DNA from 3 places in the Streptomyces sp. P1-3 genome. Region 1 is predicted to be linked to each of the others. Evidence: predicted binding sites of a transcription regulator. Region 1 holds the regulator's gene; each other region holds the start of a gene.
The links. Region 1 encodes HrcA, which represses chaperone genes, less so after heat shock. Its sites were predicted from a motif close to TTNGCACTCNGNNNNNCNGAGTGCNAA; they were not measured.
Positions count from the first base shown of each region.

Region 2: groES (co-chaperone GroES) is a predicted target of HrcA. The motif match lies at 2,761-2,787, and genes of this name have one in related genera.
Region 3: groL (chaperonin GroEL) is a predicted target of HrcA. The motif match lies at 3,356-3,382, and genes of this name have one in related genera.

Region 1 is NZ_CP192512.1:5,465,601-5,475,501, forward strand. It holds gene ACQUSR_RS23125 (AMP-dependent synthetase/ligase) at 1-1,316, shown strand, start outside; gene hemW (radical SAM family heme chaperone HemW) at 1,415-2,647, shown strand; gene ACQUSR_RS23135 (DUF3097 domain-containing protein) at 2,775-3,599, opposite strand; gene ACQUSR_RS23140 (MBL fold metallo-hydrolase) at 3,646-4,368, opposite strand; gene hrcA (heat-inducible transcriptional repressor HrcA) at 4,594-5,610, shown strand; gene dnaJ (molecular chaperone DnaJ) at 5,611-6,750, shown strand; gene ACQUSR_RS23155 (nitronate monooxygenase) at 6,895-7,983, shown strand; gene ACQUSR_RS23160 (16S rRNA (uracil(1498)-N(3))-methyltransferase) at 7,980-8,723, shown strand; gene ACQUSR_RS23165 (hypothetical protein) at 8,829-9,332, shown strand; gene ACQUSR_RS23170 (histidine triad nucleotide-binding protein) at 9,514-9,873, shown strand; gene ACQUSR_RS23175 (ribonuclease Z) at 9,879-9,901, shown strand, end outside.
Region 2 is NZ_CP192512.1:3,120,048-3,129,948, reverse strand. It holds gene tsaD (tRNA (adenosine(37)-N6)-threonylcarbamoyltransferase complex transferase subunit TsaD) at 1-616, shown strand, start outside; gene ACQUSR_RS12990 (hypothetical protein) at 627-875, shown strand; gene ACQUSR_RS12985 (hypothetical protein) at 921-1,487, shown strand; gene ACQUSR_RS12980 (class I SAM-dependent methyltransferase) at 1,477-2,649, opposite strand; gene groES (co-chaperone GroES) at 2,933-3,241, shown strand; gene groL (chaperonin GroEL) at 3,378-5,006, shown strand; gene ACQUSR_RS12965 (SDR family NAD(P)-dependent oxidoreductase) at 5,088-5,894, opposite strand; gene ACQUSR_RS12960 (MOSC domain-containing protein) at 5,943-6,617, opposite strand; gene ACQUSR_RS12955 (LysR family transcriptional regulator) at 6,699-7,610, shown strand; gene ACQUSR_RS12950 (WhiB family transcriptional regulator) at 7,768-8,082, opposite strand; gene ACQUSR_RS12945 (response regulator transcription factor) at 8,469-9,080, shown strand; gene ACQUSR_RS12940 (sigma-70 family RNA polymerase sigma factor) at 9,496-9,901, shown strand, end outside.
Region 3 is NZ_CP192512.1:4,313,734-4,323,634, reverse strand. It holds gene ACQUSR_RS18650 (MurR/RpiR family transcriptional regulator) at 1-451, shown strand, start outside; gene murQ (N-acetylmuramic acid 6-phosphate etherase) at 545-1,504, shown strand; gene groL (chaperonin GroEL) at 1,606-3,228, opposite strand; gene ACQUSR_RS18635 (cold-shock protein) at 3,615-3,818, opposite strand; gene ACQUSR_RS18630 (MoaD/ThiS family protein) at 4,241-4,516, opposite strand; gene thrC (threonine synthase) at 4,570-5,907, opposite strand; SAM riboswitch class I at 5,925-6,068, opposite strand; gene ACQUSR_RS18620 (glucosyl-3-phosphoglycerate synthase) at 6,241-7,230, shown strand; gene ACQUSR_RS18615 (alpha,alpha-trehalose-phosphate synthase (UDP-forming)) at 7,511-8,971, shown strand; gene ACQUSR_RS18610 (endonuclease/exonuclease/phosphatase family protein) at 9,028-9,901, shown strand, end outside.

The DNA.
Region 1 (9,901 bases):
AGCGCATGGACGCGCTCCGCTCCGACCAGCTCGCGACGTTGATCTACACTTCCGGCACCACCGGCCGGCCCAAGGGCGTCCGGCTCCCGCACGACGCCTGGTCCTACATGGCCCGCGCGATCCAGGGCACCGGCCTGGTCCGCAGCGACGACATGCAGTACTTGTGGCTGCCGCTGTCGCACGTCTTCGGCAAGGTGTTGACCGCGCAGCAGATCGCGCTCGGCCACGCCACGGCCGTGGACGGCCGGGTCGACAAGATCATCGAGAACCTGCCGATCGTCCGGCCCACCTACATGTGCGCCGTACCGCGCATCTTCGAGAAGGTCTACAACGGTGTGGCGGCCAAGGCCCGCGAGGGCGGCGCCGCCAAGTACAAGATCTTCCTGTGGGCCGCCGACGTGGCCCGCGAACACGCCAAGGTCTCGCAGGACACCTTCCGCCGCACCGGCCGCGCGGACGTCCCCTTCGGCCTCAAGGCCAAGCACGCCGTCGCCGACAAGCTCGTCTACGCCAAGCTGCGCGAGGCGTTCGGCGGCAGGCTGCGCGCCACCGTCTCCGGCTCGGCCGCGCTCGCCCCCGACATCGGCTACTTCTTCGCGGGCGCGGGCATCAACATCCTGGAGGCGTACGGCCTCACCGAGTCCAGCGCCGCCAGCTTCCTCAACCCGGAGAACTACCGCACCGGCACCGTCGGCAAGGCGCTGCCCGGCCTGGAGGTGCGGATCGCGGAGGACGGCGAGATCCTGCTGCGCAGCCCGGGCGTCATGCAGGGCTACCACGGTCTGCCGGAGAAGACGGCGGAGGTGCTGGAGCCGGACGGCTGGTTCCACACCGGGGACATCGGCGAACTGTCGCCGGACGGCTACCTGCGGATCACCGACCGCAAGAAGGACCTGATCAAGACCTCCGGCGGCAAGTACGTGGCACCCGCCGAGGTCGAGGGGCGGTTCAAGGCGGTCTGCCCCTTCGTCTCCAACATCCTGGTGCACGGCGCCGACCGCAACTACTGCACCGCGCTCATCGCCCTCGACGAGCCGACGATCATGGGCTGGGCCGAGGAGCACGGCCTCGCCGCCACGACGTACGCCGATGTCGTGGCCACCCCCGAGGTCAACGAGCTGATCGACGGCTACGTGCGGCGCCTCAACGAGGGGCTCCAGCGCTGGCAGACGATCAAGAAGTTCCGGCTGCTGCCGCGTGACCTGGACGTCGAGCACGGCGAGCTGACCCCGAGCCTCAAGCTCAAGCGGCCGGTGGTGGAGCGGGAGTACAAGGACCTGATCGAGGAGATGTACCAGGGAGCGCGCGAGGCCTAGCCTCCGCGAGCCGTACGGGCGGGGCCTCCGCTCAGCCCCGCCCGTACCCGCCCCGGAGCCCGTCGGGCCCGCTCCGGCGATGCCGGACAATGGGACGTATGCCTTCCGTACTGCCCGATGGTGAGCCCGTGCCGGACGACGGGGCGCTGCCCCACCACGCACTGGACGGTGCCGCCGGGCGGCCCCTCGGCTTCTATCTGCACGTCCCCTACTGCGCGACCCGCTGCGGCTACTGCGACTTCAACACGTATACGGCCAGTGAGCTGCGCGGCTCCGGCGGCGCGCTCGCCTCGCGCGACAACTACGCCGACACGCTCGTGGAGGAGGTCCGCCTGGCCCGCAAGGTGCTGGGCGACGACCCGCGCCCGGTGGAGACCGTCTTCGTCGGCGGCGGCACGCCCACCCTGCTCCCCGCCGCGGACCTGGGCCGGATGCTCGCCGCCATCAGGGACGAGTTCGGGCTCGCCGACGGGGCGGAGATCACCACCGAGGCCAACCCGGAGTCGGTTGATCCGCGCTACCTCGCCGAGTTGCGGGAGGGCGGCTTCAACCGGGTGTCGTTCGGCATGCAGAGCGCCCGGCAGCACGTGCTGCGCGTGCTGGACCGCACCCACACCCCCGGTCGCCCCGAGGCCTGCGTCGCCGAGGCCCGGGCCGCCGGGTTCGACCACGTCAACCTCGATCTGATCTACGGCACGCCGGGCGAGAGCGACGACGACTGGCGGGCCTCCCTGGACGCGGCGCTCGGCGCGGGCCCGGACCACGTCTCGGCGTACGCGCTGATCGTCGAGGAGGGCACCCAGCTCGCCCGGCGCATCCGGCGCGGCGAGGTGCCGATGACGGACGACGACGTGCACGCGGACCGGTATCTGATCGCGGACGAGACGCTGTCGGCGGCGGGCTTCCACTGGTACGAGGTCTCGAACTGGGCCACGTCGGAGGCCGGGCGCTGCCGCCACAACGAGCTGTACTGGCGCGGCGCCGACTGGTGGGGCGCGGGCCCCGGCGCGCACAGCCACGTCGGCGGCGTGCGGTGGTGGAACGTGAAGCACCCCGGCGCGTACGCGCAGGCCCTGAGCGAGGGCCGGTCACCGGGCGCGGGCCGCGAGGTCCTGGGCCAGGAGGACCGCCGCGTGGAGCGGATCCTGCTGGAGCTGCGCCTGGTGGACGGCTGCCCGCTGGATCTGCTGGCCCCGGCGGGGCTCGCGGCCTCCCGCCGCGCCCTGTCCGAGGGCCTGCTGGAGCGGGGCCCGTACGAGGCGGGGCGCGCGGTGCTCACGCTGCGCGGGCGGCTGCTGGCGGACGCGGTGGTGCGGGACCTGGTGGACTGAGCTTTCCCGGGGCTCCGCCCCGGACCCCGGTCCTCAATCGCCGGACGGGCTCGATTTTCGAGCCCGTCCGGCGATTGAGGACAAAATCGGGAAGGGGCGGGTAGGGGAAAGAACCGCCGGAGGCGGATCAGGCCGGCGTCGTCACGAAATCGATCAGCTCCTCCACCCGCCCCAGCAGCGCGGGCTCCAGGTCCTTATAGCTGCCCACCGAGCCCAGGATCCGCTGCCAGGCCGCACCCGTGTTCTCCGGCCACCTCAGCGCCCGGCACACCCCCGTCTTCCAGTCCTGCCCGCGGGGAACCGACGGCCACGCCGGGATGCCGACCGACGACGGCTTCACCGCTTCCCACACGTCGATGTACGGGTGGCCGACCACCAGCACGTCGTCGCCCGTCACCTCCGCCGCGATGCGTGACTCCTTCGAGCCGGGTACGAGGTGGTCCACCAGGACACCCAGCCGGGCGTCCGGACCGGGGCCGAACGCGTCCACGATCGCCGGGAGGTCGTCGACCCCCTCCAGGTACTCGACCACCACACCCTCGACGCGCAGGTCGTCGCCCCACACCTTCTCGACCAGCTCGGCGTCGTGGCGGCCCTCCACATAGATGCGGCCCGCACGGGCGACCCGCGCCCGCATGCCGGGGACCGCGATGGAGCCGGAGGCGGTCAAGCGGGGGCCGGTGCGGGCCGCAGCCGCCGGGCGGACGAGGGTCACGACGCGCCCCTCCAGGAGGAAGCCGCGCGGCTCCATCGGGAAGACCCGGTGCTTGCCGAACCGGTCCTCCAGCGTCACCGTCGGGCCCTGCGCGGTCTTCTCGCACCGGATCACCGCGCCGCAGAAGCCCGTGGTGACCTCCTCGACCACGAGATCGGGCTCCGCGGGAACCTCGGGCACGGGCGCCTTCCGCTTCCACGGAGGAGTGAGATCGGGGTTGTACTCTCTGCTGCGCACCGGCCGACGATACGAAGAAATGGCAGGTCGTGGCTACGAGGCAGGGCTACGACACGCCGAAACGCGCCGCCAGCTCCGCGCGCTGGGCCCGGACGAATCCGGCATCCACCACGGCCCCGTGCCCCGGCACGTACACCGCCTCATCGCCGCCCAGCGCGAGCAGCCGGTCCAGCGCGGCGGGCCACCGGCCGGGGACTGCGTCCCGCCCGGCCTGCGGTTCCCCCGACTCCTCGACCAGGTCGCCGCAGAAGACCACCTCGGGCGGACCGGGGACCAGCACCGCGAGATCGTGACCGCTGTGGCCGGGGCCGACGTTGGCCAGCAGGACCCGCCGCCCGCCGCCGAGGTCGACGGTGAGCTCCCCGCAGACCGCGTGCCGCGGCCGTACGAGCAGATCCGCGGCCTCGGCCGCGTCCTCGGCGTCGACACCGTGCCGTACCGCGTCCGAGCGCAGCTCGTCCCGCTCGCGCGCCAGCAGCTCGTCCAGACCGACCGCCCCGTACACCTCGCAGCCCGAGAAGGCGGCCGTGCCCAGCACATGGTCGAAGTGCGGATGGGTGAGCACGATGTGGGTCGGGCGGCGGCCGAAGAGCGCGGTGACCTCGCGGCGGATCTCCGCCCCCTCGGCGAGCGTCGCGCCGGTGTCGACCACCAGCAACCCGTGCTCGCCCGCGATCGCGCCGGTCGTCGCGTCCCAGCCCGGCAGCCGCCGCCGGGCGACGCCCGGCGCCAGCCGTTCCCAGCGGGCCGGTTCCCCGTTGCTGTCCATATGTCAGACGCTAGCGCGCGATGTCTGACCCCAGCGTGCGGCGGCGCGGCCCAGGGTGCCCGGGCGGGTCCGCTCCCGGTCCGGTGTGGTTGTCCACAGGGCCGGGACGGGCCTTGCCCAGGCCGTGGCACCCGGCCGTACACTGGCTCAGGAAGATCTGGCACTCATGACAGCTGAGTGCCAGGGGACAAGGCCCGGGAATCGGCCGGACTGGAGGTGCGCGCGATGCTGAGTGAACGCAGACTTGAGGTGCTGCGCGCCATCGTCCAGGACTACGTGGGCACCGAGGAGCCGGTGGGCTCCAAGGCGCTCACGGAGCGGCACCGGCTCGGCGTCTCACCGGCCACCGTGCGCAACGACATGGCCGCCCTGGAGGACGAGGGGTTCATCGCCCAGCCGCACACCAGCGCGGGCCGGATCCCCACCGACAAGGGCTACCGCCTCTTCGTGGACAGGCTTGCGGGCGTCAAGCCGCTGTCCCCGGCGGAGCGGCGCGCCATCCAGAACTTCCTGGACGGCGCGGTGGACCTGGACGACGTGGTGAGCCGCACGGTGCGGCTGCTGGCGCAGCTGACCCGGCAGGTCGCCGTCGTGCAGTATCCGTCGCTGACCCGTTCCACGGTGCGGCATGTGGAGCTGCTCGCGCTCGCGCCCGCCCGGGTCATGCTGGTGCTGATCACGGACACCGGCCGGGTCGAGCAGCGCATGGTGGACTGCCCGGCCCCCGTCGGGGAGACGTCGCTGGCCGATCTGCGGGCCCGGCTGAACAGCCGGGTCGTGGGGCGGCGCTTCTCGGACGTTCCGCAGCTGGTGCAGGATCTGCCCGAGTCCTTCGAGGCAGACGACCGGGGCACGGTCTCCGCCGTGCTCGCCACGCTGCTGGAGACCCTGGTCGAGGAGACCGAAGAGCGGCTGATGATCGGCGGCACCGCCAACCTCACCCGCTTCGGACATGACTTTCCTCTCACCATCCGGCCCGTTCTGGAGGCGCTGGAGGAACAGGTCGTCCTCCTCAAGTTGCTCGGCGAGGCCAAGGATTCGGGCATGACCGTACGCATCGGGCACGAGAACGCCCATGAAGGGCTGAACTCCACGTCCGTCGTCGCGGTCGGCTACGGTTCTGGCGACGAGGCGGTCGCCAAACTCGGCGTGGTCGGACCGACCCGCATGGACTACCCCGGAACGATGGGAGCGGTACGCGCAGTGGCACGTTACGTCGGACAGATCCTGGCGGAGTCGTAAGTGGCGACTGACTACTACGCGGTCCTGGGCGTGCGGCGCGATGCCTCGCAGGACGAGATCAAGAAAGCGTTCCGGCGGCTGGCGCGCGAGCTGCACCCGGATGTGAACCCGGACCCGAAGACCCAGGAGCGGTTCAAGGAGATCAACGCCGCTTACGAGGTCCTGTCGGATCCGCAGAAGAAGCAGGTCTACGACCTCGGCGGCGACCCCCTGTCCAGCACGGGCGGCGCGGGCGCGGGTGCCGGCGGCTTCGGCGCGGGCTTCGGGAACTTCTCCGACATCATGGACGCGTTCTTCGGGACCGCGTCGCAGCGCGGACCGCGCTCCAGGACGCGGCGCGGCCAGGACGCCATGATCCGGCTCGAGGTCGAGCTGAACGAGGCGGCCTTCGGCACCACCAAGGACATCCAGGTCGACACGGCCGTGGTCTGCACGACCTGTAGCGGTGAGGGCGCGGCCCCCGGCACCTCGGCCCAGACCTGCGACATGTGCCGCGGCCGCGGCGAGGTCTCCCAGGTGACGCGGTCCTTCCTGGGGCAGGTCATGACCTCCCGTCCGTGCCCGCAGTGCCAGGGCTTCGGCACCGTCGTGCCGACCCCGTGCCCGGAGTGCGCGGGCGACGGGCGGGTGCGCTCCCGGCGCACGCTCACGGTCAAGATCCCCGCGGGTGTCGACAACGGCACCCGGATCCAGCTCGCCGGGGAAGGCGAGGTCGGCCCGGGCGGCGGCCCGGCCGGCGACCTGTACGTGGAGATCCACGAACTGCCGCACCCGGTCTTCCAGCGCCGCGGCGACGATCTGCACTGCACGGTCACCATCCCGATGACGGCGGCGGCCCTCGGCACGAAGGTGCCGCTGGAGACGCTGGACGGCCTGGAGGAGGTCGACATCCGGCCCGGCACCCAGTCCGGCCAGTCGATCCCGCTCCACCAGCGCGGCGTCACGCATCTGCGCGGCGGCGGCCGGGGCGACCTGATCGTGCACGTCGAGGTGCAGACCCCGACCAAGCTCGACCCGGAGCAGGAGGAACTGCTGCGCCGTCTGTCGAAGCTCCGGGGCGAGGAGCGCCCCATGGGCGAGTTCAAGCCAGGGCAGCAGGGGCTGTTCTCGCGCCTGAAGGATGCTTTCAACGGACGCTGACGCGGCTCCCCGCCAGGCTCCGCTTGGCCGCCCCCGGACCGGGTCCGGGGGCGAATAGGGCGAACCGGTGCCTGTCCGGCCGCCGGGCGCCGACGCGCCCGAGGCCGGTACTGCTCGGTGCCGCCGACGTGACACGATGTGTTCATGTCCTCCGCGCTGACCGATCTCTTTCGGTATCCGATCGTGCAGGCCCCCATGGCGGGTGGCGCCTCCTGCCCCAAGCTCGCCGCAGCCGTCTCCGATGCCGGTGGCCTCGGCTTCCTCGCCGCGGGCTACAAGACGTCGGAGGCGATGTACCAGGAGATCAAACAGCTCCGCGGGCTCACCGACCGCCCCTTCGGCGTGAACCTGTTCATGCCGCAGCCGCTCACCGCCGACCCCGCCGCCGTAGAGGTCTACAAGGAGCAGCTCGCCGGAGAGGCGTCCTGGTACGAGACCCCGCTCGGCGACCCCGACTCGGGCGGCGACGACGCGTACGAGGTCAAGCTCGCCATCCTGCTGGACGACCCCGTACCGGTGGTCTCGTTCACCTTCGGCTGCCCCTCGCGGGCGGTCTTCGACGCGTTCGCCAAGGCGGGCACCCGTACCGTCGTCACCGTCACCTCGCCCGCCGAGGCCCAGGCCGCGCAGTGGGCCGGCGCGGACGCCGTCTGCGTGCAGGGGATCGAGGCGGGCGGTCACCAGGGGACCCACCGGGACGACCCGCAGGCCGACTGCACCGGGGCGGGCCTGGGGCTGCTGTCCCTGCTCACCACCGTCCGCGAGACCGTGCAGATCCCGGTCATCGCGGCCGGCGGGCTGATGCGCGGAGCGCAGATCGCCGCCGTGCTGGCGGCGGGCGCGACCGCCGCCCAGCTGGGCACCGCCTTCCTGGTCTGCTCCGAGTCCGGTGCCCACGCGCTCCACAAGCGGGCGATGACGGACCCGCTGTTCGGCCGGACCGAACTGACCCGCGCCTTCTCGGGCCGCCCGGCCCGCGGCCTGGTCAACCGCTTCATGCGCGAGCACGGCCCGTACGCGCCCGCCGCCTACCCCCAGGTGCACCACCTCACCTCCGGGCTGCGCAAGGCGGCGGCCAAGGCGGGCGACCCGCAGGGCATGGCGCTGTGGGCGGGGCAGGGCCACCGGCTGGCCCGCGAGATGCCCGCGGCCCGCCTGGTCGAGGTGCTGGCCGCCGAACTGGACCAGGCGGTGGCCACCGTCGCGCAGCCGCGGGGCGGTGTGGTCTCGTGACCGCTCCCGTCTTCGTCGTCGAGACCGTGCCGGGCAACGGCGAGTTCGTCCTGGACGGGCCCGAGGGACGGCACGCCGTCTCGGTGCGCCGGCTGCGTCCCGGTGAGGAGATCGTCCTGACCGACGGGCACGGCGGCTGGGCCGAGGCTGTGGTGCTCTTCGCCGAGGGCAAGGACCGGCTGGTGGTCCAGGTGACCCGCGCGGCCGTCGAGGACGAGCCGGCACCGCGTATCACCGTCGTCCAGGCGCTGCCCAAGGGCGACCGGGGCGAGCTGGCCGTGGAGACGATGACCGAGACCGGCGTCGACGCCATCGTGCCGTGGGCGGCGTCCCGCTGCGTCACCCAGTGGCGCGGCGACCGGGGCGCCAAGTCGCTGGCCAAGTGGCGCAGTACGGCCCGTGAGGCGGGTAAGCAGTCCCGCCGGGTGCGGTTCCCCGAGGTCGCGGACGCGATGACCACCAAGCAGGTCGCCGCGCTGCTCGCCCGGGCGGACTTCGCGGCCGTCCTCCACGAGGACCGCGCCGCGGGCGGCGCGCCGCTGGCCACCGCCGAACTCCCCGCCGACGGCGACATCGTGCTGGTCGTGGGGCCCGAAGGCGGGGTCTCGCCCGAGGAGTTGGCGCTCTTCGCCGAGGCGGGCGCGAAGCCGTACCGGCTGGGGGCGAGCGTGCTGCGCACCTCGACGGCGGGGACGGCGGCGACGGCGCTGCTGCTCGGGCGCACGGGCCGCTGGTCCTGAGCCTGGCCGCAACCTAGGCCTGGCCGCAACCTAGGCCTGGCCGCATCCTGAGCCTGGCCGAAGACGGTCTTCCCCGCCGCCACCGCCGATGGCAGCCTGATCGTCATGGGGGTATGGAGGACTCTGCGGCGGCGCGGCGCGCGGCTGCCCGTGATCGCGGCGGTCGTCGTGACCGTCGGCGGCCTGTCGGCGTGCGAAGGCGGTTCCGACCGTGGGCTCAGCGCGGTCCGCGCCGCGTACACCACGGACCGGGTCGCCACCAAGGCGCTGGAGAAGGGCGGCATCGACGTGCGCTGGATGAGATGCACCGGTGACGCCAAGGGCGACGAGAAGAAGCCCAGGTCCGGCAAGCGGGAGTCCAGGCCCCCGGTCCGCGAGGTGTCCATCGACTGCGAGGGCCTGGCCGGGAAGAAGCGCAGAGCCGACATCCGGGTCACCGGCATCGTCACCTTCGTGCGCGAAGGCCGGTGTGTAAAGGGCGACCTCAAGGGGAAAGTGGCGGGCCGCCAGGTCTTCCACGCGAAGGTCATCGGCGACTGCGACAAGGACCCCGACCGGGACACCGATCGCCGCCCGACCAAGCACGCCTCCTACCCCGTGCGCCTCTGACAGCGCCGCCGCGCCGCCCGGGTCGTCCCGAGCCGACCCGGGCGGCGACGGGTGCCCACGACGGGGTCCGGGCGGCGATCGTTGCCCACGATCCGGCCCGGGCACGCCGTGGCGCGCCATGATCCGCTACGTCCCGGTAGCATCCGTCACCGTAGGAACCGACGACCCGAGGAGCCAACCGGTGGCGGGAGAACCGCAGGCCGACTGCCTGTTCTGCAAGATCGTGGCCAGAGAGGTGCCGGCGACCGTGGTCCGCGAGACCGGGACCACCCTCGCCTTCCGCGACATAAACCCGCAGGCGCCCACCCACGTTCTGGTGGTCCCCAAGGTGCACCACCCCGACGCCGCCTCCCTGGCGGCCGCCGAGCCCGCCATCGCGGCGGACGTGCTGCGGGAGGCCGGCGAGGTCGCCGCGGACGAGAAGGTCGACGGCACCGGCTTCCGGATCATCTTCAACACCGGTGCGGGCGCGGGCCAGACCGTCTTCCACGCCCATGCGCACGTCCTCGGCGGCCGCGGCTTCAACTGGCCGCCCGGGTAAGTCCGTTGTCCGTACGAGAACTGGTCGT
Region 2 (9,901 bases), 2.3 Mb from region 1:
GGGTGAGGCGTTCGACAAGATCGCCCGGGTGCTGCACCTCGGCTTCCCCGGCGGTCCAGTCATCGACCGGATCGCGCGCGACGGCGACCCGGCCGCGATCGCCTTCCCGCGCGGCCTGACCGGTCCGCGCGACCCGGCGTACGACTTCTCCTTCTCCGGCCTCAAGACGGCGGTCGCGCGCTGGATCGAGGCGAAGCGGGCGGCGGGCGAGGACGTGCCCGTGGCCGACGTCTCCGCGTCCTTCCAGGAGGCGGTCGTGGACGTGCTCACCCGCAAGGCGGTCCGCGCCTGCAAGGACAACGGCGTCGACCACCTGATGATCGGCGGCGGCGTGGCGGCCAACTCCCGGCTGCGGGCGATGGCGGAACGGCGCTGCGAGGACGCGGGCATCACGCTGCGCGTGCCGCGGCCGAAGCTGTGCACGGACAACGGCGCGATGGTGGCGGCGCTCGGCGCGGAGATGGTGGCCCGCAACCGGCCCGCGTCGTCGTGGGACCTGTCGGCGGACTCCTCGCTGCCGGTGACGGAGACCCACGTACCGGGCCACGACCACGGCCATGACCACCACGACCACGACCACTTCCACGAGCTGAGCAAGGACAACCTGTACTCATGAGGGGCACGGCATGACCGTCGCGCTGATGTGGGAGGCGCGGGCGGCGCAGGACCGGGGCGCGGAGCTCCTGGAATGGGCCAGGAGGCAGGAGCTGGCCCCCGCCCCGTCGCGCCGTGAGACGTTCCGCGCGCCCGAGGACCGGGTCCTGGTCGTCACCTGGTGGGACGCCGCGTACGACGCCGAGCTGCCGGAGCTCCCGGAGCCTCCGGAGGGACTGGCCCGCCGGGCCGTGCACCGCTGGCGGTTCGAGCAGGTCTGACGCCCCACCCGCGGGTGCGCCGGGGCCGGGGTGGACACTTGAACGGTGACCGCTCCCCTGATCGAGCCCGCACCGCGAGCACAGACCGCACCGCAGCCACCGGAGCTGCCGCAGCTGGCACGGAGATACCTGGCCCCGGGCCGGGCCCTGGGCCTGTGGCTGCTGACGGCCCTGCTGGTCCTGGGCTGCGTCCTGGCCGTGCCGGGCGTCGGCTACATGTCGGAGGGCGAGCCGTTCGGCGTCGTCGTGGGCGCGGTGTTGCTCGGCATCGCCCTGGCGCTGGCAGTCCCCTCGGTCCTCATACTGGCCGACGGGATACGCGAGGAGGCCGACGCCAGGGACCGCCTGCACGACGAGGCCGCGGCAGGTGACGCCGTGGCGGTCACCGCCTGGCACACCCCCGCCCGCGCGCTCTTCTGGTTCCTGCCGTCCTTGGTGCTGTGCTGCACGGGCCTCGCCCTGGCCGGCACCCTGGTCGTCTCCGGATCCGGTTCCGACGCGATGTACCCCGCGGTCCTGGCCATCACCGGCATACTCACCACCACGGGAGCCCTGGGCCTGCTCAAGTCGGTCGACTACTACCGCCTGGTGGCCCGCCGCCTCACCGGCTGACCGGGTGCCCCAGCAGCATGGTCGGAGCCCCCGCCACCCGGGTGAGGATGACCGTGCAGGAGTTCGCTCCGTCGAGCTTCAGCTTTCTGCGCAGCTCCTCCGGCTCCACCGCCGACCCGCGCTTCTTCACCGTCACCACGCCCACCCCGCGCTCCCGCAGCAGCGCCTTCAGCCGCTTGACGTTGAACGGCAGCACGTCGGTGATCTCGTACGCCGACGCGTACGGAGTCGGCACCAGCCCGTCCGCCGTCACGTACGCGATGGTCTCGTCGATCAGCCCGCCGCCGACCTCCTCCGCCACCTCGGCGACCAGATGCGCGCGGATCACGGCGCCGTCCGGTTCGTAGAGGTAGCGGCCCACGGGGCGTACGTCCGGGTCCGGCAGGCCGCGGCCGGTGAGCGACACGCCCTGGGGCAGCAGCGTCGCCCGGCGCGCGCCCGGCTCGGCGCCGAACCACAGGACGGCCTCCTTCACGTCCCCGCCGTCCGAGACCCACTCCGCCTCGGCGTCGTCGGGGATCGCCTCGTGCGGGATGCCCGGCGCGATCTTGATGGCACCGAAGTCGGCCGCGCGGGCCGTCTCCACGGCCCAGGACAGCGGCGGTGAGTACGCCTCCGGGTCGAAGATCCGGCCCCGGCCGCCGCGCCGGGCGGGGTCGATGAACACGGCCTCGTACTCCTTGGCCCCCGGGTACGTCGTGACGTCCGCGCACACGGCGTGCAGCAGCTCGGACACCCCGAGCGCCTCGGCGTTGGCCCGCACGACCGCGCAGGTCAGCGGGTCGCGATCGACGGCAGGGACGACGAAGCCGCGCGCGGCGAGCGCGAGCGCGTCGCCGCCGATGCCGCAGCACAGGTCGAGGACCTCCACGGGCCCGTGGTCGGCGAAGCGTTCGGCGCGGTACCGGGCGACCGACACCCGGGTGGACTGCTCCAAGCCGTTGGGGGTGAAGTACATGCGGTACGCGTCCGCGCCGAACTTCGCCTCCGCCCGCTGCCGCAGCCGCGCCTGGGTCAGCGCCGCCGAGACCAGCTCGGCCGGGTGGTCGCGGCGCAGCCGGGTCGCGGTGGCCAGCTCGCGGGCCGGGTCGTAGTCCCGGAGCGCGGCCAGCAGCTCCTGTCCCTCGGGGGAGAGCAGTCGGTCGAATGCGTCAACGTCCACCCGCCCATTGTCCCCGTCCGGAACCTTGCCCAGGACCGGGCCGTTGCCCCAGGTGGATGGGGGTCGCGGAGCGCCGAGGGGGCGCGCGGCGGCGCCGACGCGCCCAGCAGGTTGGCACTCTAGTTGACTGAGTGCTAACCGCGTCCTAGTCTCAGGGCTGGCACTCCGCACCATGGAGTGCCAACACAGCGACGGGCAGGTCCGGCACCCGCGACGACGGATCGACCTGGTCGCCACCTCAGACAGTTAACCCCGTGAGATCTCCGAAGGGGGAGGTCGGATCGTGACGACCGCCAGCTCCAAGGTTGCCATCAAGCCGCTTGAGGACCGCATCGTGGTCCAGCCGCTCGACGCCGAGCAGACCACGGCCTCCGGCCTGGTCATTCCGGACACTGCCAAGGAGAAGCCCCAGGAGGGCGCTGTCCTGGCCGTGGGCCCGGGCCGCTTCGAGAACGGCGAGCGCCTGCCGCTCGACGTGAAGGTCGGCGATGTCGTGCTCTACAGCAAGTACGGCGGCACCGAGGTGAAGTTCGATGGCGAGGAGTACCTCGTCCTCTCGGCCCGCGACGTGCTCGCGATCGTCGAGAAGTAATTCACCGAAGTTGCTTTTGAAGTGCGCCCCTGGTTCCCGCTCTGACACGGACGGGGCAGGGGCGCAGTTCGTTTCGCGCGATGCCGGCCGCTGCCAGGGCGGCCGCCGATCGCAACGAGAGGACTGAATCGCTCCCATGGCGAAGATTCTGAAGTTCGACGAGGACGCCCGTCGCGCCCTTGAGCGCGGCGTCAACAAGCTTGCCGACACCGTGAAGGTGACGATCGGCCCCAAGGGCCGCAACGTCGTCATCGACAAGAAGTTCGGCGCCCCGACCATCACCAACGACGGTGTCACCATCGCCCGCGAGGTCGAGATCGAGGACCCGTACGAGAACCTGGGCGCCCAGCTCGTCAAGGAGGTGGCGACCAAGACCAACGACATCGCGGGTGACGGCACCACCACCGCCACCGTGCTGGCCCAGGCGCTGGTCCGCGAGGGCCTGCGCAACGTCGCCGCGGGTGCCTCCCCGGCCGCGCTGAAGAAGGGCATCGACGCCGCCGTCAAGGCCGTCTCCGACGAGCTGCTCGCGACCGCCCGCCCGATCGACGAGAAGTCCGACATCGCCGCCGTCGCCGCGCTGTCCGCCCAGGACCAGCAGGTCGGCGAGCTGATCGCCGAGGCGATCGACAAGGTCGGCAAGGACGGTGTCATCACCGTCGAGGAGTCCAACACCTTCGGTCTGGAGCTGGACTTCACCGAGGGCATGGCCTTCGACAAGGGCTACCTCTCGCCGTACTTCGTCACCGACCAGGAGCGTCTCGAGGCCGTCCTCGACGACCCGTACATCCTGATCCACCAGGGCAAGATCTCCTCCATCCAGGACCTGCTGCCGCTGCTGGAGAAGGTCATCCAGGCCGGTGGCTCCAAGCCGCTGCTGATCATCGCCGAGGACGTCGACGGCGAGGCGCTGTCCACGCTGGTCGTCAACAAGATCCGCGGCACCTTCAACGCGGTGGCCGTCAAGGCCCCGGGCTTCGGTGACCGCCGCAAGGCGATCCTCGGTGACATCGCCACCCTCACGGGTGCCACCGTCATCGCCGAGGAGGTCGGCCTCAAGCTCGACCAGGCCGGTCTGGACGTGCTGGGCACCGCCCGCCGGGTCACCGTCACCAAGGACGACACCACCATCGTCGACGGTGCGGGTAACGCGGAGGACGTGGCCGGCCGCGTCGCGCAGATCAAGGCCGAGATCGAGGCCACGGACTCCGACTGGGACCGCGAGAAGCTCCAGGAGCGCCTCGCGAAGCTGGCCGGCGGTGTCGCCGTGATCCGCGTCGGTGCCGCCACCGAGGTGGAGCTGAAGGAGAAGAAGCACCGTCTGGAGGACGCCATCTCCGCGACGCGCGCCGCGATCGAGGAGGGCATCGTCTCCGGCGGTGGCTCCGCGCTCGTGCACGCCGTCAAGGTGCTGGAGGGCAACCTCGGCCTCTCCGGCGACGAGGCCACCGGTGTCGCCGTGGTCCGCCGCGCCGCGGTCGAGCCGCTGCGCTGGATCGCCGAGAACGCCGGCCTCGAGGGCTACGTGATCACCGCCAAGGTGGCCGAGCTCGACAAGGGCCAGGGCTTCAACGCCGCGACCGACGAGTACGGCGACCTGGTGAAGGCCGGCGTCATCGACCCGGTCAAGGTCACCCGCTCCGCGCTGGAGAACGCCGCGTCCATCGCCTCCCTGCTGCTCACCACCGAGACGCTCGTGGTCGAGAAGCCGGCGGAGGAGGAGGCCGAGGCGGGTCACGGCCACGGCCACGGCCACTCGCACTGACCCCCGGTCAGGGCCCGAAGAACAAGGCTGAGGCCCGGACTTCCCCTCGGGGAGTCCGGGCCTCGCCCGTGTCCGGGGACGTCAGGCCTTGTCGCCCACTTTCGCCTCGCCCGCTCTCTTGTCGCCGTAGTAGCGGCCGTGGTTGGGCGAGATGCGGGGCATCGCACCGCGCGGAGCCAGCTTGAACAGGCCCAGCATCGTCTTGTACCGCAGATCCGGGACGGACAGCGTCTTCCCGCGCGCGAAGTCCTTCAGCGCGATCCTGACGAGCCGGTCCGGCTCCAGCCACATCCACTCCGGCACCTCGGCCATGACCATCCCGGCCCGCTCGTGGAACTCCGTCCGTACGTAGCCGGGGCACACCGCCATCGTCCGTACGCCGCTCGTCGCCAGGTCCTGGGGCATGCCCTGCGTGAACTGCACGATCCACGCCTTGCTCGCCCCGTACGTGCCGCGCGGTAGGTACGCCCCCGTCGACGCGACGTTGATGACCCCGCCGCGCCCCCGCTCACGCATGGGGACGATGGCCGCCGTGGACAGCCGCAGCACCGCCTCGCAGTGCACCTTGAGCATCCTCAGCTCGTCCGACAGGGGGACGTCGAGATAGGTGCCGCGGTTCGCGAAGCCCGCGTTGTTCACCAGCAGCTCGACGGGGCGCTTGGAGTCCGACAGCCGCTTCTCGACGGATGTGATCCCGCCGTCCTGCGCCAGGTCCGCGCGCAGCACCTCCGCCTCCACGCGGTGCCGGTCATGCAGCTCGGCGGCCTGCTCCCGGAGCCGTTCCTCGTTGCGCGCCACCAGCACCACGTCGTAGCCGTCGGATGCGAGACGGCGGGCGAAGGCGGCGCCGATCCCCGAAGTGGAACCCGTGATCAGTGCAGTCGTCATAGAACGCACGGTAGCCACGTCGTCGCGCACCGGCATCCGGAGGCGGGATCAGCGCCCCGGGTCCGCCGCGTGGCCGGCCGCGTACTTCCGGGCCCGCTCCGACTCCTCGGCGGGCAGTGCCGAACCGGCCGCCAGCACCCGCGGCAGCAGCGTCCGCTCGGTCGTCAGCGCGCGGAACAGGAACGACACGGTCACCTCGTGGTCCGGCCGGTGAACGATCTCGACCGGATCCCCGGCCTGGATCTCGCCCGGCTCGACGACCCGCAGATACGCGCCGGGCGCGGCCGCCTGGGTGAACCGCTTCATCCAGCCGCGCTCGCCGAGCCAGCCCGCGAACGTACGGCACGGGATGCGCGCCGTGGCGACCTCCAGGACCACAGCGCGGCCGATCCGCCAGCGCTCGCCGATCAGCGCGCCGTTCACGTCCACGCCGAGGGTGGTGAGGTTCTCGCCGAACACGCCGTTGGGCAGCTCGCGCCCCAGGGCCTTCTCCCAGCCGTCCAGGTCCTCGCGGGCGAAGGCGTACACGGCCTGGTCGTCGCCCCCGTGGTGGCGCAGGTCGCCCACCGTGTCTCCCGCGACGCCGCTGCCGGCCGTCCCCTTGGGCCCCGGCGCGGCCACGGCCACCGGTCGGGTGACGGGGCGCTTGTCGATGCCGGTGAACTCGGCGCTGGTGTAGTCGGCGGAGTGCGGGCGGCCCAGGTTCACGGAAAGCAGCTGCATGAGGGGCACCGTAAGGGACACAGGACCAAAGGGGCGAACTGACTTTTCCGGTTGACTCCAAGCAAGGCTTATGCTCGGAGCGTGATCGAGGCTCGTCATCTCCGGGTGCTGCGCGCTGTGGCCGCCACCGGCTCCTTCTCCGCCGCGGCGCGGGAACTGGGCTGCACGCAACCCGCCGTCAGCCAGCAGATGAAGGCCCTGGAGCAATCCGCGGGCACGCCGCTGCTGGTGCGTACGGGCCGCGAGATGCGGCTGACGGAGGCGGGCGAGGCGCTCGTACGGCACGCCGCGGGCATCCTCGCCGGGCTGACGGCCGCCGAGGAGGAGGTCGCGGCGCTCGCCGGGCTGCGGGCGGGCCGGGTCCGGTTGGCCTCGTTCCCCAGCGGCAGTTCGACGCTGGTCCCCTGCGCGCTGGCCGGGATGCGGGCCGCACACCCCGGCACCCGGGTCTCGCTGGTCGAGGCCGAGCCGCCGCGTTCGGCGGAGATGCTGCGGGCCGGGGACTGCGAGATCGCGCTCGCCTTCCGGTACCCGGAGGTGCGCGGCTCGGATCCGGCGGCGGAGGCGGAGTGGGACGACCTGGTGGTGCGACCGCTGCTCGCCGACCGGCTGGTGGGCGTCGTCCCGGAGACTCACCGGCTCGCCGGGGCGGGTCCGGTGGGCATCGCGGAACTGGCCGGGGAGTCGTGGATCGCGGGCTGCCCGCGCTGCCGCCGCCACCTGGTGGAGGTCTGCGAGGGCGCGGGCTTCACCCCCCGGATCGACTTCGCGACGGACGACTACCCGGCGGTCATCGGCTTGGTGGCGGCCGGGCTCGGGGTCGCGGTGCTGCCTGAACTGGCGCTGGAGTCGGTACGGGCCAAGGGCGCCGCGACGGTGCCGGTGGAGCCCGTCGTACAGCGCGAAGTCGTAGCGCTCACGCTGCCGGACCTGGCCCGGGTGCCGGCGGTGGCGGCGATGCTGGACCGCCTGGAACACGCGGCCCGCCGCTGACCCGCGTCGCCCTATTCGTCCAGTCCGTCGGCGGGGCGGCGGAGAGGGGCGGGGCAGCGCAGAAGAAACGTTTCCTCACTCGCGCGCGTCACTCGCGCACACCGGACCGCGCGCGGCGCAGCCCTCGGCCCCCGCCTGCACGGCGCGCACCGCGCCGTCACGTCTTCTGCGCGCCGGACGCGGCGATGACCCGGTGCCGGGCGCGCCCCATGAGCTCTTCTCGCTCGTCCTCGGTGAGTCCGCCCCATACGCCGTAGGGCTCCCGTACCGCCAGCGCGTGCGCCGCGCACTGCGCGCGCACCGGGCAGCGCATGCAGACCTCTTTCGCCGAGGACTCCCGGGCGCTGCGGGCCGCGCCGCGCTCGCCCTCGGGGTGGAAGAAGAGTGAACTGTCGACTCCGCGGCACGCGGCGAGGAGCTGCCAGTCCCACAGGTCGGCGTTGGGACCGGGAAGTCGGGAGAAATCGGCCATTGCTTCTATCCCCTCGATGCGAACGGGTGTGGCCGCGGTGCTCACGACCGTACATCCGCTGTGTAAGCAGATGAAAATATGACTCATTGCGAATCTAGCCACACATGGCGTCAGATGGGAAGCAAGGTCGCCAAATGCCACTCATCGGGGCATGGCGGAGGAACGGGGCGACGCGAGTGGTGAAGCGGTTCCGTGTCCGCGCCCTCACGTAGAGTGTCGAAGGCGGCCGCCGAAGCCCGTAACTCTTTCGGGTGACCGTCGTTGAGAGTGCGAGGCGGTTGATGGATGAAGCTCTCGGACGGGCGTCCGAGGCGGTCAATCGCTCAGGTGACGATACGTACAGCCTGGAGGCACAAGGTGACGCTCATCAGCTGCGGAGGGCGGCCATGACATCCGTCCTCGTCTGCGACGACTCCCCGCTTGCCCGAGAGGCGCTGCGTCGCGCGGTCGCGACCGTGCCCGGCGTCGAGCGCGTGACGACGGCGGCCAACGGCGAGGAAGTCCTCCGCCGCTGGGGCGCCGACCGCTCGGACCTGATTCTGATGGACGTACGGATGCCCGGGCTCGGCGGCGTCGAGACCGTGCGTCGGCTGCTCTCCGCCGACCCCGGCGCGCGCATCATCATGCTGACGGTCGCCGAGGACCTGGACGGGGTCGCGCTCGCGGTCGCCGCCGGCGCGCGCGGCTATCTGCACAAGGACGCGTCCCGCGCGGAGCTGCGCGCCACCGTGACCCAGGCGCTCGCCGACCCCACCTGGCGGCTGGCCCCGCGTCGGCTGCGCTCCGCGGAGATGGGCGCCGCCCCGACGCTCACCGCGCGGGAGATCCAGGTGCTGGAAGGCATGAGCCACGGCCGGTCGAACGCGGAGATCGGCCGCGAGCTGTTCCTCTCCGAGGACACGGTGAAGACGCACGCGCGGCGGTTGTTCAAGAAGCTCGGCGCCTCCGACCGGGCGCACGCGGTGGCGCTGGGCTTCCGCTGGGGCCTGGTCCGCTGATCTCTCCGTGGCGCGCAACGCGATGCGGTCGCGGTGCGCGCCACCTTTGGTCGCGGTGGTCGCGGCGGAAAGCCGCTGCTCAACGGCCGCGGCGAACGGGCGCCGACGTGCACCACGGTGGGTGACGGAAGGGGCCGTACGCCGAAACCTCACCGGATGCCGCATCCTTGAGGTGTGACTCCTCCCCGGCTGAGACCGCGGCATCTCGCTCGGTCAGAGACCTCACGACGGACAAGCGCTGTTCGAGGCCGCGTGGCACGGGCAGAAGCTACCGGTGGAGTCGTGAGCACGGGGCGGGTATACCCGAAAGGGGGAGGCGCGGGACGTGAGTGCGAAAACACCGACACGTAACGGTTCGGTGCACAACCTTGAGGCCGGTGCCGTAGATCGTGAGCGGCCGAGGCACCATGGACCGATGCGCGACGACGAGAACCTGGGGTCGCCCACGGCCGCAGCGGGCCCAGGGGACATCGGTTCCCTCGTCCGGCGCGCAGTCGAGGGCGACGAGCGCGCCACACACGACTTGCTCGCCCGTGTGCACCCGCTCGCCCTGCGCTATTGCCGTACCCGGCTGTCCCGGCTGCCGGGTGACGCCCGGCACTTCGTGGACGACCTGGCGCAGGAGGTGTGCCTCGCCGTGTTGTGCGCGCTGCCGCGCTACCGCGACACGGGGCGTCCCTTCGAGGCGTTCGTCGTGGCCATCGCCGCCCACAAGGTCGCCGATCTGCAGCGGGCCGCCATGCGGCACCCCGGCAGTACGGCGGTGCCGTCGGACGAGATGCCGGAGCAGCCGGACGACTCGCTCGGCCCGGAGGAGCGGG
Region 3 (9,901 bases), 1.2 Mb from region 1:
CGGCGCGTCCCACCTCGTCGGCCAGGACCTCGTACAGAAGCTGCTGCGCATCGGACTGATCGCGCACGCGCCCGGCGACCCGCACCTGGCGGTCACCAATGCCGTCCAGCTGCGCACCGGGGACGTGGCCATCGCCATCACCCACTCCGGCCGCACCACCGACGTCATCGAACCGCTGCGCGTCGCCTTCGAGCACGGGGCCACCACCGTGGCGATCACCGGGCGTCCGGACGGCGAGGTGTCGGCCTACGCGGACCACGTCCTGACCACCTCCACCGCCCGCGAGAGCGAGCTGCGCCCGGCCGCCATGTCCAGCCGGACCAGCCAGCTGCTGGTGGTGGACTGCCTGTTCATCGGGGTCGCGCAACGGACGTACGAGTCCGCCGCCCCCGCCCTGTCCGCCTCCTACGAGGCACTGGCGCACCGGCACGTCCCCCGCAACCGCCGCTGACCCACGACAGACAGCACCGGAACGACAGACAGCACCGGACCCGCACCCGCCGCCGACCCCCCTCGACAGCACCGGAAAAGAGCCGCCGCCGTCATGCCTGCCACCCCCACCCCCACCCCCGACCACCACGATCTGCGCGCCCAGCTCGACGCCCTGACCACCGAGGCGTTCCGGCCCGAACTGGCCGGCATCGACCGCCTGGAGACGGTCGAGATCGCCCGCATCATGAACGCCGAGGACGCGGGCGTACCCGCCGCCGTCGCCACCCAGTTGCCCCGTATCGCCGCCGCCATCGACGGCACCGCCGCCCGGATGGCGGACGGCGGGCGGCTGGTCTACGCGGGCGCGGGCACCGCGGGCCGGCTCGGCGTCCTCGACGCGAGCGAGTGCCCACCCACCTTCAACACCGCCCCCGGCCAGGTACGGGGGCTCATCGCGGGCGGCCCCGAGGCCATGGTCACCTCCGTCGAGGGCGCGGAGGACAGCAGGAAGCTGGCCGCGGCCGACCTCGACGCCCTGGCCGTCACCGCGCGCGACACCGTCGTCGGGATCTCCGCCTCCGGCCGCACCCCGTACGCCATCGGCGCGGTCGAACACGCCCGGCGCCTGGGCGCGCTGACCATCGGGCTGTCCTGCAACGCGGACTCGGAGCTGGCCGCGGCCGCCGACCACGGCATCGAGATCGTCGTCGGCCCCGAGCTGCTCACCGGCTCCACCCGGCTCAAGGCGGGCACCGCCCAGAAGCTCGTCCTCAACATGCTCTCGACCATCACGATGATCCGGCTGGGCAAGACCTACGGAAACCTGATGGTCGACGTACGGGCCTCCAACGACAAGCTGCGCGCCCGCTCCCGCCGGATCGTCCACCTCGCCACCGGAGCGGACGACAGGAGCATCGAGAACGCCCTCACCGCCACCGACGGCGAGGTCAAACCGGCCATCCTCGCCATCCTCGCCGGCGTGGACGCCCCGACGGCGAACCGCCTGCTGACCGACTCCCGGGGCCATCTGCGGGCCGCGCTCGAAGCCGCCGGGGCCTCCGGCGCGCGCTGACCCGCCGGTTCCGGCACGCGCGCGGAAACGCCGCCGGGGCGGCATCCTCGCAGAGGATGCCGCCCCGGGGCGTGTTCAGGACGTGGACCGACAGCTGTCGATCAGAAGTCCATGTCACCGCCCGGCATGCCGCCCGGAGCGGCCGCGGCGGCCTTCTCCGGCTTGTCGGCGATGACGGCCTCGGTGGTGAGGAACAGCGCGGCGATCGACGCGGCGTTCTGCAGGGCGGAACGCGTGACCTTCGCCGGGTCGATGATGCCCTCGGCGATCATGTCCACGTACTCACCGGTCGCGGCGTTCAGACCGTGACCGACGGTGAGGTTGCGGACCTTCTCCACCACGACGCCGCCCTCGAGACCACCGTTGACGGCGATCTGCTTGAGCGGGGCCTCCAGGGCCAGCTTCACGGCGTTGGCACCGGTGGCCTCGTCGCCGTCCAGCTCGAGCTTCTCGAAGACCTGGGACGCCTGGAGCAGGGCCACGCCACCACCGGCGACGATGCCCTCCTCGACGGCGGCCTTGGCGTTGCGCACCGCGTCCTCGATGCGGTGCTTGCGCTCCTTGAGCTCCACCTCGGTGGCGGCGCCGGCCTTGATGACGGCCACGCCGCCGGCCAGCTTCGCGAGGCGCTCCTGGAGCTTCTCGCGGTCGTAGTCCGAGTCGGAGTTCTCGATCTCGGCGCGGATCTGGTTCACGCGGCCCTGCACCTGGTCGGCGTCACCGGCGCCGTCCACGATGGTGGTCTCGTCCTTGGTGACGGTGACCTTGCGGGCGCGGCCGAGCAGGTCGATGCCGGCGCTCTCCAGCTTGAGGCCGACCTCCTCGGAGATCACGGTGCCACCGGTGAGGATGGCGATGTCGCCGAGCATGGCCTTGCGGCGGTCGCCGAAGCCCGGAGCCTTGACGGCGACGGACTTGAAGGTGCCGCGGATCTTGTTGACGACCAGGGTCGCCAGGGCCTCGCCCTCGATGTCCTCGGCGATGATCAGCAGCGGCTTGCCGGACTGCATGACCTTCTCCAGCAGCGGCAGGAGGTCCTTCACGCTGGAGATCTTGGAGTTGACGATCAGGATGTACGGGTCGTCCAGGGACGCCTCCATACGCTCCATGTCCGTCGCGAAGTACGGGGAGATGTAGCCCTTGTCGAAGCGCATGCCCTCGGTGAGCTCAAGCTCGAGACCGAAGGTCTGCGACTCCTCGACGGTGATGACGCCTTCCTTGCCGACCTTGTCCATGGCCTCGGCGATGAGCTCGCCGATCTGGGTGTCGGCGGCGGAGATGGAGGCGGTGGAGGCGATCTGCTCCTTGGTCTCCACGTCCTTGGCCTGCTCCAGCAGGGCGGCGGAGACGGCCTCGACGGCCTTCTCGATACCCCGCTTGAGGGCCATCGGGTTGGCGCCCGCGGCTACGTTGCGCAGGCCCTCCTTGACCAGCGCCTGGGCGAGGACGGTCGCGGTCGTCGTGCCGTCACCGGCGACGTCGTCCGTCTTCTTCGCGACCTCCTTGACCAGCTCGGCGCCGATCTTCTCGTACGGGTCCTCGAGCTCGATCTCCTTGGCGATGGAGACACCATCGTTGGTGATCGTGGGGGCACCCCACTTCTTCTCGAGGACGACGTTGCGGCCCTTGGGGCCGAGGGTCACCTTGACGGCGTCCGCGAGCTGGTTCATGCCGCGCTCGAGGCCTCGCCGCGCCTCCTCGTCGAACGCGATGATCTTGGCCATAGAAGTGGTCCTCCCAGGACTGGGGTGGATTGCTCCGGACCGCGCTGGCGCCCGCGACGGACGGCCTGCCTGCCCCTGCGGTTCCTTGCCCCGCCGGGCCTGCGGGCCTCACCGACCCGGTCCTTAATTGTCACTCTCACTGCCAGAGTGCTAACGCAATGATTAGCACTCGACCCCATCGAGTGCAAGCCGCCCGAAGGGCGTCGTTGAGGGGTGGTGGTCGGTGGGGGCACCCCCGGACGAAGTCTGGGGGAGGGTGGGCGCAAGCCAATCAGGGCGAGCGCCCCACCCCGGAGGGACCGGCGCCGGACACGCGGAAGGGCCCGCGCTCCCCTGGAAGCGCGGGCCCTTTCGTACGCTGACGTCAGCGGTCTGCGTCTCGGCGTTCAGGCCGACAGCCGGACCATGTCCGCCTGCGGCCCCTTCTGGCCCTGCGAGATCTCGAACTCAACTCGCTGGCCCTCCTCAAGGGTGCGGTAGCCGTCCATCTGGATCGCGCTGTAGTGGACGAACACATCCGCACCACCGTCGACCGCGATGAAGCCGTACCCCTTCTCCGCGTTGAACCACTTGACGGTGCCCTGAGCCATTCCTAACTCCCCTATTACTGGCCCTTGCACAGGACCGCACTCCGCGGACCCGGGTCAGACCTCACCCCTCACGGTCAGTGAGAGGTGTGCGCCGGAACGCGTCGACCGCCGCTGAATGTATCTGCCCCAATGCCCAGCGCAACAGGTCAATCGGACGAGAATTCAGGACGCGGGCGAACGTCGATATGTGGAGAATTCCGGGAGATCCAGGGCAAGTCGGGCCGGACATGACGCATCAACTCCGGCAATTCGCGCACACCATTTGCGCACAACTTGACGAGTTCTCATATGCGATCGGCACTGTGCCTGGTGGGGATTCGCGCACAGCGTATCGCGGTTCATGACGCGGAATCGCCCCGTCCGTTTTTATCAGGACGGGGCGATTCCGTATGTGCGGTGTTAAGAGACGGGGCGAACGGTCGTCAGCCTCCGGCGACGGCCGGGATGATGGAGACCCCGGCGCCGTCCGGCGTGGCCGCCTCCAGGCCGCCCTCGAAGCGCACGTCGTCGTCGTTCACGTAGACGTTGACGAAGCGGCGCAGCTTGCCCTGGTCGTCCAGGACGCGGGCGGCGATGCCCGGGTGGTTCTTCTCCAGCGACGCGATGACCTCGGCCAGGGTCGCGCCCTCGGCGGTCACCTCGGCCTGCCCTCCGGTGTACGTACGGAGGATGGTGGGGATGCGGACGTTGACGCTCATGGGGTCACCTTCGGTGTGTACTGGTTGGCGGCGGACTTCAGGCCAGGCGGACGTCAGGCCAGGCCGGCGTCGCGGAACGCGTCCAGGCTCGGGCGGATCGTCGCCGTCGGGCCGGTGGTCGGAGCCACGGCGTCCAGGGTCTTGAGGCCGTCGCCGGTGTTCAGTACGACGGTGGTCAGCGCCGGGTCGAGCCGACCGGTCTCGATGAGCTTCTTCGTCACGCCGACGGTCACCCCGCCCGCGGTCTCCGCGAAGATGCCCTCCGTGCGGGCCAGCAGCTTGATGGCGTCGACGATCTGCTCGTCGGTCACGTCCTCCACCGCCCCGCCGGTACGGCGCGCGATGTCCAGCACGTACGGGCCGTCCGCCGGGTTGCCGATGGCCAGCGACTTGGCGATCGTGGCGGGCTTGACCGGCCGTACGACGTCGTGGCCGTCCTTGAAGGCGCGCGAGACCGGGGAGCAGCCCTCGGCCTGGGCACCGAAGATCTTGTACGGCTTGTCGGCGACCAGCCCGAGCTGGATCAGCTCCTTGAGCCCCTTGTCGATCTTGGTGAGCTGGGAGCCGGAGGCGATCGGGATGACGATCTGGTCGGGCAGCTCCCAGCCGAGCTGCTCGCAGATCTCGTAGGCCAGCGTCTTGGAGCCCTCGCCGTAGTACGGGCGCAGGTTGACGTTGACGAAGCCCCAGCCCTCGCCGAGCAGGTCGCCGATCAGCTCCGAGCAGAAGCGGTTCACGTCGTCGTAGGTGCCCTCGATGCCGACCAGCTCACCGCCGTAGACGGCGGCCATGACGACCTTGCCCGCCTCCAGGTCGTGCGGGATGAACACGCAGGAGCGGAATCCGGCACGGGCGGCCGCGGCGCCGACGGCGCCGGCCAGGTTGCCGGTGGAGGAGCAGGACAGGGTGGTGAAGCCGAAGGCGCGGGCGGCCTCGACGGCGATGGCCACGACCCGGTCCTTGAAGGAGTGGGTCGGGTTGCCGGAGTCGTCCTTGACGTGCAGGGCGCCGGTGATGCCGAGCTCGCGGGCGAGGTTGTCGGCCTTGACCAGCTTGGTGAAGCCGGGGTTCAGGTTGGGCTTGTCCGCGACGTCGGCGGGGACGGGCAGCAGCGGGGCGTACCGCCAGATGTTGTTCGGCCCGGCCTCGATGCGCTCGCGCAGGGCTGCCGCTTGACTGGGCCCGCCGCTCGGCAGGTCGTAGGCGACTTCGAGCGGCCCGAAACACACCTCGCAGGCGAAGATCGGACCGAGCGCGAAGCGCTCTCCGCACTCGCGGCAGGACAGGGCGACGGCGGGGCCGAGCGCTGCGGTCTTCGAGTCGGCTCCGCCGACGGAAGGGGCGGCCGGGGTGGTGGGGGCGGTCGAGGCTTCGACGGATTGCACAGCCATGGAGGCGAGGCCCTTTCTCCTCATCTTCCTCGGGGCGAGTTTCGCCGCGAGACGGATTTGGCACCTTCCCTAGCCGGGAGCCTCGCCGCGGATGCGCGAGACCGGCTGGAGGGTTGCCGGGGCTTCAACGGGCCGTATCCCTCTGCCCCTCTGGATGAGCGGTATGGCGCTGGGCTGACCCAGGCGTTTGTCGGCGGACCGACCCCGGCGTGCGAGGGCCATCCGCGTTGTTCAAGACTGTAACCGAAGGCTCGGACGGTTGAGATAGTCGTCCGAAACACGAGATGGATCAACCAGGCAGCAGGGCCCGGGACAGGACAGGGAGTCGTTCACGTGCTGGAAGAGGTGGAGCGCTGGCTCGCCCGGCGGTCCTGGTCCGCAGCCGACCGTCCGCTCGATCGGCTCCTGGCCGCCAAGCGCGCCGGCGGCGGCACGGTCAGCGTCGTGCTGCCCGCCCTCAACGAGGAGGCGACGGTCGGCGCGATCGTCCGCGTCATCCGGAGCGAGCTGATGTCCGAGGCGGTGCCGCTCGTCGACGAGCTGATCGTGGTCGACTCCGGCTCCACCGACCGTACGTCGCAGGTCGCCGCGGCCGCCGGGGCGCGGGTGATCCACCGGGACGCGATACTCCCCCGGATACCGGCGCTGCCCGGCAAGGGCGAGGTGCTGTGGCGGGCGCTGTTCGCCACCGAGGGCGACATCGTCTGCTTCGTCGACGCGGACCTGAAGGACTTCTCGGCGGACTTCGTCTCGGGGATCGTCGGTCCGCTGCTCACGGAGCCGGACGTGGACTTCGTCAAGGCGATGTACGAGCGCCCGCTGGCGCTGTCCGGCGGGCCCGACTCCGGCAGTACGGCGCCCGGCCAGGGCGGCAGGGTCACCGAACTGGTGGCCCGGCCACTGCTCAACCTGCACTGGCCGCAGCTGGCGGGCTTCGTCCAGCCGCTCGGCGGAGAGTACGCGGCCCGCCGCTCCCTGCTGGAGCGGCTCCCCTTCCCGGTCGGGTACGGGGTCGAGCTGGGCCTCCTGGTCGACGCGCTGCACACGGTGGGACTGGACGCGCTGGCCCAGGTGGACGTGGGCGTCCGCAAGCACCGGCACCAGGACAGCCAGGCCCTGGGCCGGATGGCGGCGGCGATCTACCGCACGGCTCAACTGCGCCTGAACCGCGGCCCTTTGGCGCGCGGGCACCTGATGCGGTCGCGGCTGACGCAGTTCGACCGGGGGGAGGACGGATTCGTGCCGCGTACGTCGCCGGTGGACACGGAGGAGCGGCCGCCGATGCGCGACATCCCGGAGTACGCGACGCGCCGCGCGGCGTAACCGGCGGGGTGGCCGCCTGCGCGCTCCGGGCGCCTCAGCGGTAGGCCAGTAGGCCCACCGTACGAGTGGGGGCACCTCCCAGCGGCCGCGCTGGGGGAGCCCCAGAGCGGCACCGACCCGGGCACCGGGCAGGCGGCGCCCAGCGCCCGGGCGCCGCAGAAGCCAGCCGCCCAGGGGACCCGCGCGGCGCGGCAGGCACCCACGGCCCCTCGCCGGGAGGCGACACGGCACGAGACCCGGCTCACGTTTGCGCGCGGCGGCGTGGGGCTAGGCTCGCGACATGGCCCCCGACCGCTCAGGCGCCCAGGTCCTCGTCGCGTCCAACCGCGGCCCGGTCTCCTACGCTCCTCGCGAGGACGGTTCGCTCGCCGCCAGGCGCGGTGGCGGCGGGCTGGTCTCCGGGCTCAGTGCCATCGGCCCCGACGCCGATGCCGTATGGGTGTGCGCGGCCCTCGGCGACGGCGACCGGCAGGCCGTGCGGCAGGCGCGGGGCGGGCATCTGGACCCGGCCGGCACCGGCGGCCAGCGGGTGCGGATGCTGGACATCGCGCCCGACGTCTTCACGGCCGCGTACAACGACATCGCGAACTCGGTGCTGTGGTTCGTCCACCACCTCCTCTACCAGACCCCGTTCGCCCCCGTCTTCGACGAGCGGTTCCGGGCCCAGTGGGCGGCATACGAGACGTACAACACCGCCTTCGCGGACGCGCTCGCCCAGGAGGCGGCCGACGGCGCGGCCGTGCTCGTTCAGGACTACCACCTGGCGCTCGTCCCGGCCCTGCTGCGCGAGCGGCGGCCGGACCTGCGGATCGGGCACTTCTCGCACACCCCGTGGGCGCCGCCGGACTACTTCCGGCTGCTGCCCGACGACATCGCGGCGCGGCTGCTGCGCGGCATCCTCGGCGGTGACCGGGCCGCGTTCCTCACCGAGCGCTGGGCCGCGGCGTTCGCCGACTGCGCCGCGGCCGTCCTCGGCGCGGAGGTGGTGCGCGGCGGCGCGGAGCCGGTGGTGCGCGACGAGGGGCACACCACCCGGCTCGGCGTGCACGGACTGGGCGCCGACGCGGAGTTCCTGCGGCGGCGGTCCCGGGCCGCCGACGTGGACGAGCGGCTGGCCGGGCTGCGGGAGCAGATCGGTCCGGGGCGGAAGAGCATCGTGCGGGTGGACCGCACCGAGCTGTCCAAGAACATCGTCCGCGGGCTGCTGGCCTACCGGCGCCTGCTGGACACCCGTCCCGAGTGGCGCGGCCGTGTCGTCCATGTGGCCTTCGCCTACCCCTCGCGGCAGGACCTGGCGATCTACCGCGACTACACCGCGGAGGTGCGGCGGGTCGCCGAGGAGATCAACGCCGCGTACGGGACCGCCGACTGGCGGCCGGTCGTCCTGCATGTGAAGGACGACTTCGCGCGCTCGCTGGCCGCCTATCGGCTGGCGGACGTGGCGCTGGTCAACCCGATCCGGGACGGGATGAACCTGGTCGCCAAGGAGGTGCCGGTCGTCTCGGAGGCGGGCTGCGCGCTGGTGCTGTCCCGGGAGGCGGGCGCGTCCGCGGAGCTGGGCGGGGACGCGCTGGTGGTGAATCCGTACGACGTGGAGGCGACGGCGCAGGCGCTGCACGAGGCGCTGGCGATGCCGGAGGGGGAGCGCGCCGAGCGGACGAAGCGGCTCGCGGCGGCGGCCACGGCTCTGCCACCGCAGCAGTGGTTCCTGGCGCAGCTGCGGGCGCTGGACGAGCTGTGAGTACGTCGTACGGGGCACGGGGTACGGCACCGGGTACCGCCGGGGACGTGCCGGTGCTGAGGGTGCTCACCTGGAACGTGTGGTGGCTGTTCGGCGCGTGGGAGCGGCGGCGCGAGGCGATCGCGGCGGTGCTGCGCGACGTGCGCCCCGATGTCATCGGTCTCCAGGAGGTGTGGGCACGCGGCGACGAGAACCTGGCGGAGTGGCTCGTCCGGCGCGTGTCCCGGGACCTGGGCGGCGACTGGGCCTGGACATGGGCCGCGTCGAAGGCGCCCGACCGGTGGCGGAACCGGATCGCGGACGCGACTGCCGAGACGACTGTGACGGCTGTGACAGCTGTGATGACTGGGACCGCTGGGACAACGAGGACTGCTGATACCGCTGATTCCGCTGAGGTCGGCAACGCGGTGCTCAGCCGGTGGCCGATCGTGGACCGCGCGGTGCTGACCCTGCCGACGGCGGGCACCGAGGACGAGGGCCGCCTCGCGCTGTACGCCGGCATTGACGCACCCGGCGCGCGAGTGCCGTTCTTCACGGCGCATCTGAACCCCGCCTTGCACGAGTCGGCGGCGCGATGCGCGCAGGTCGCCGCGCTGGCGCGGTTCGTCGCCGACCACCGGGGCGGCACGGACTTCCCGCCGGTGGTGACCGGTGACTTCAACGCGCGGCCGGACTCGGACGAGATCCGGCTGTTCGGCGGCCACCGCACCGCGCCCGCCGTGCCCGGCCAGGTGCTGGTGGACGCCTGGGAGTACGCGGACCCCGCGGCACCGGCGGCCACCTGGGACCGGGCGAACCCGCATGTGGCCGAGACCTTCGAGCCCAGTGCCCGGATCGACTACGTCCACGTCGGCCTGCCCGGCCCGGACGGCCTCGGCCGGGTCCACGCCGTGCGCCGCGTCGGGGACGCCCCGGTGGCCGGGGTCTGGC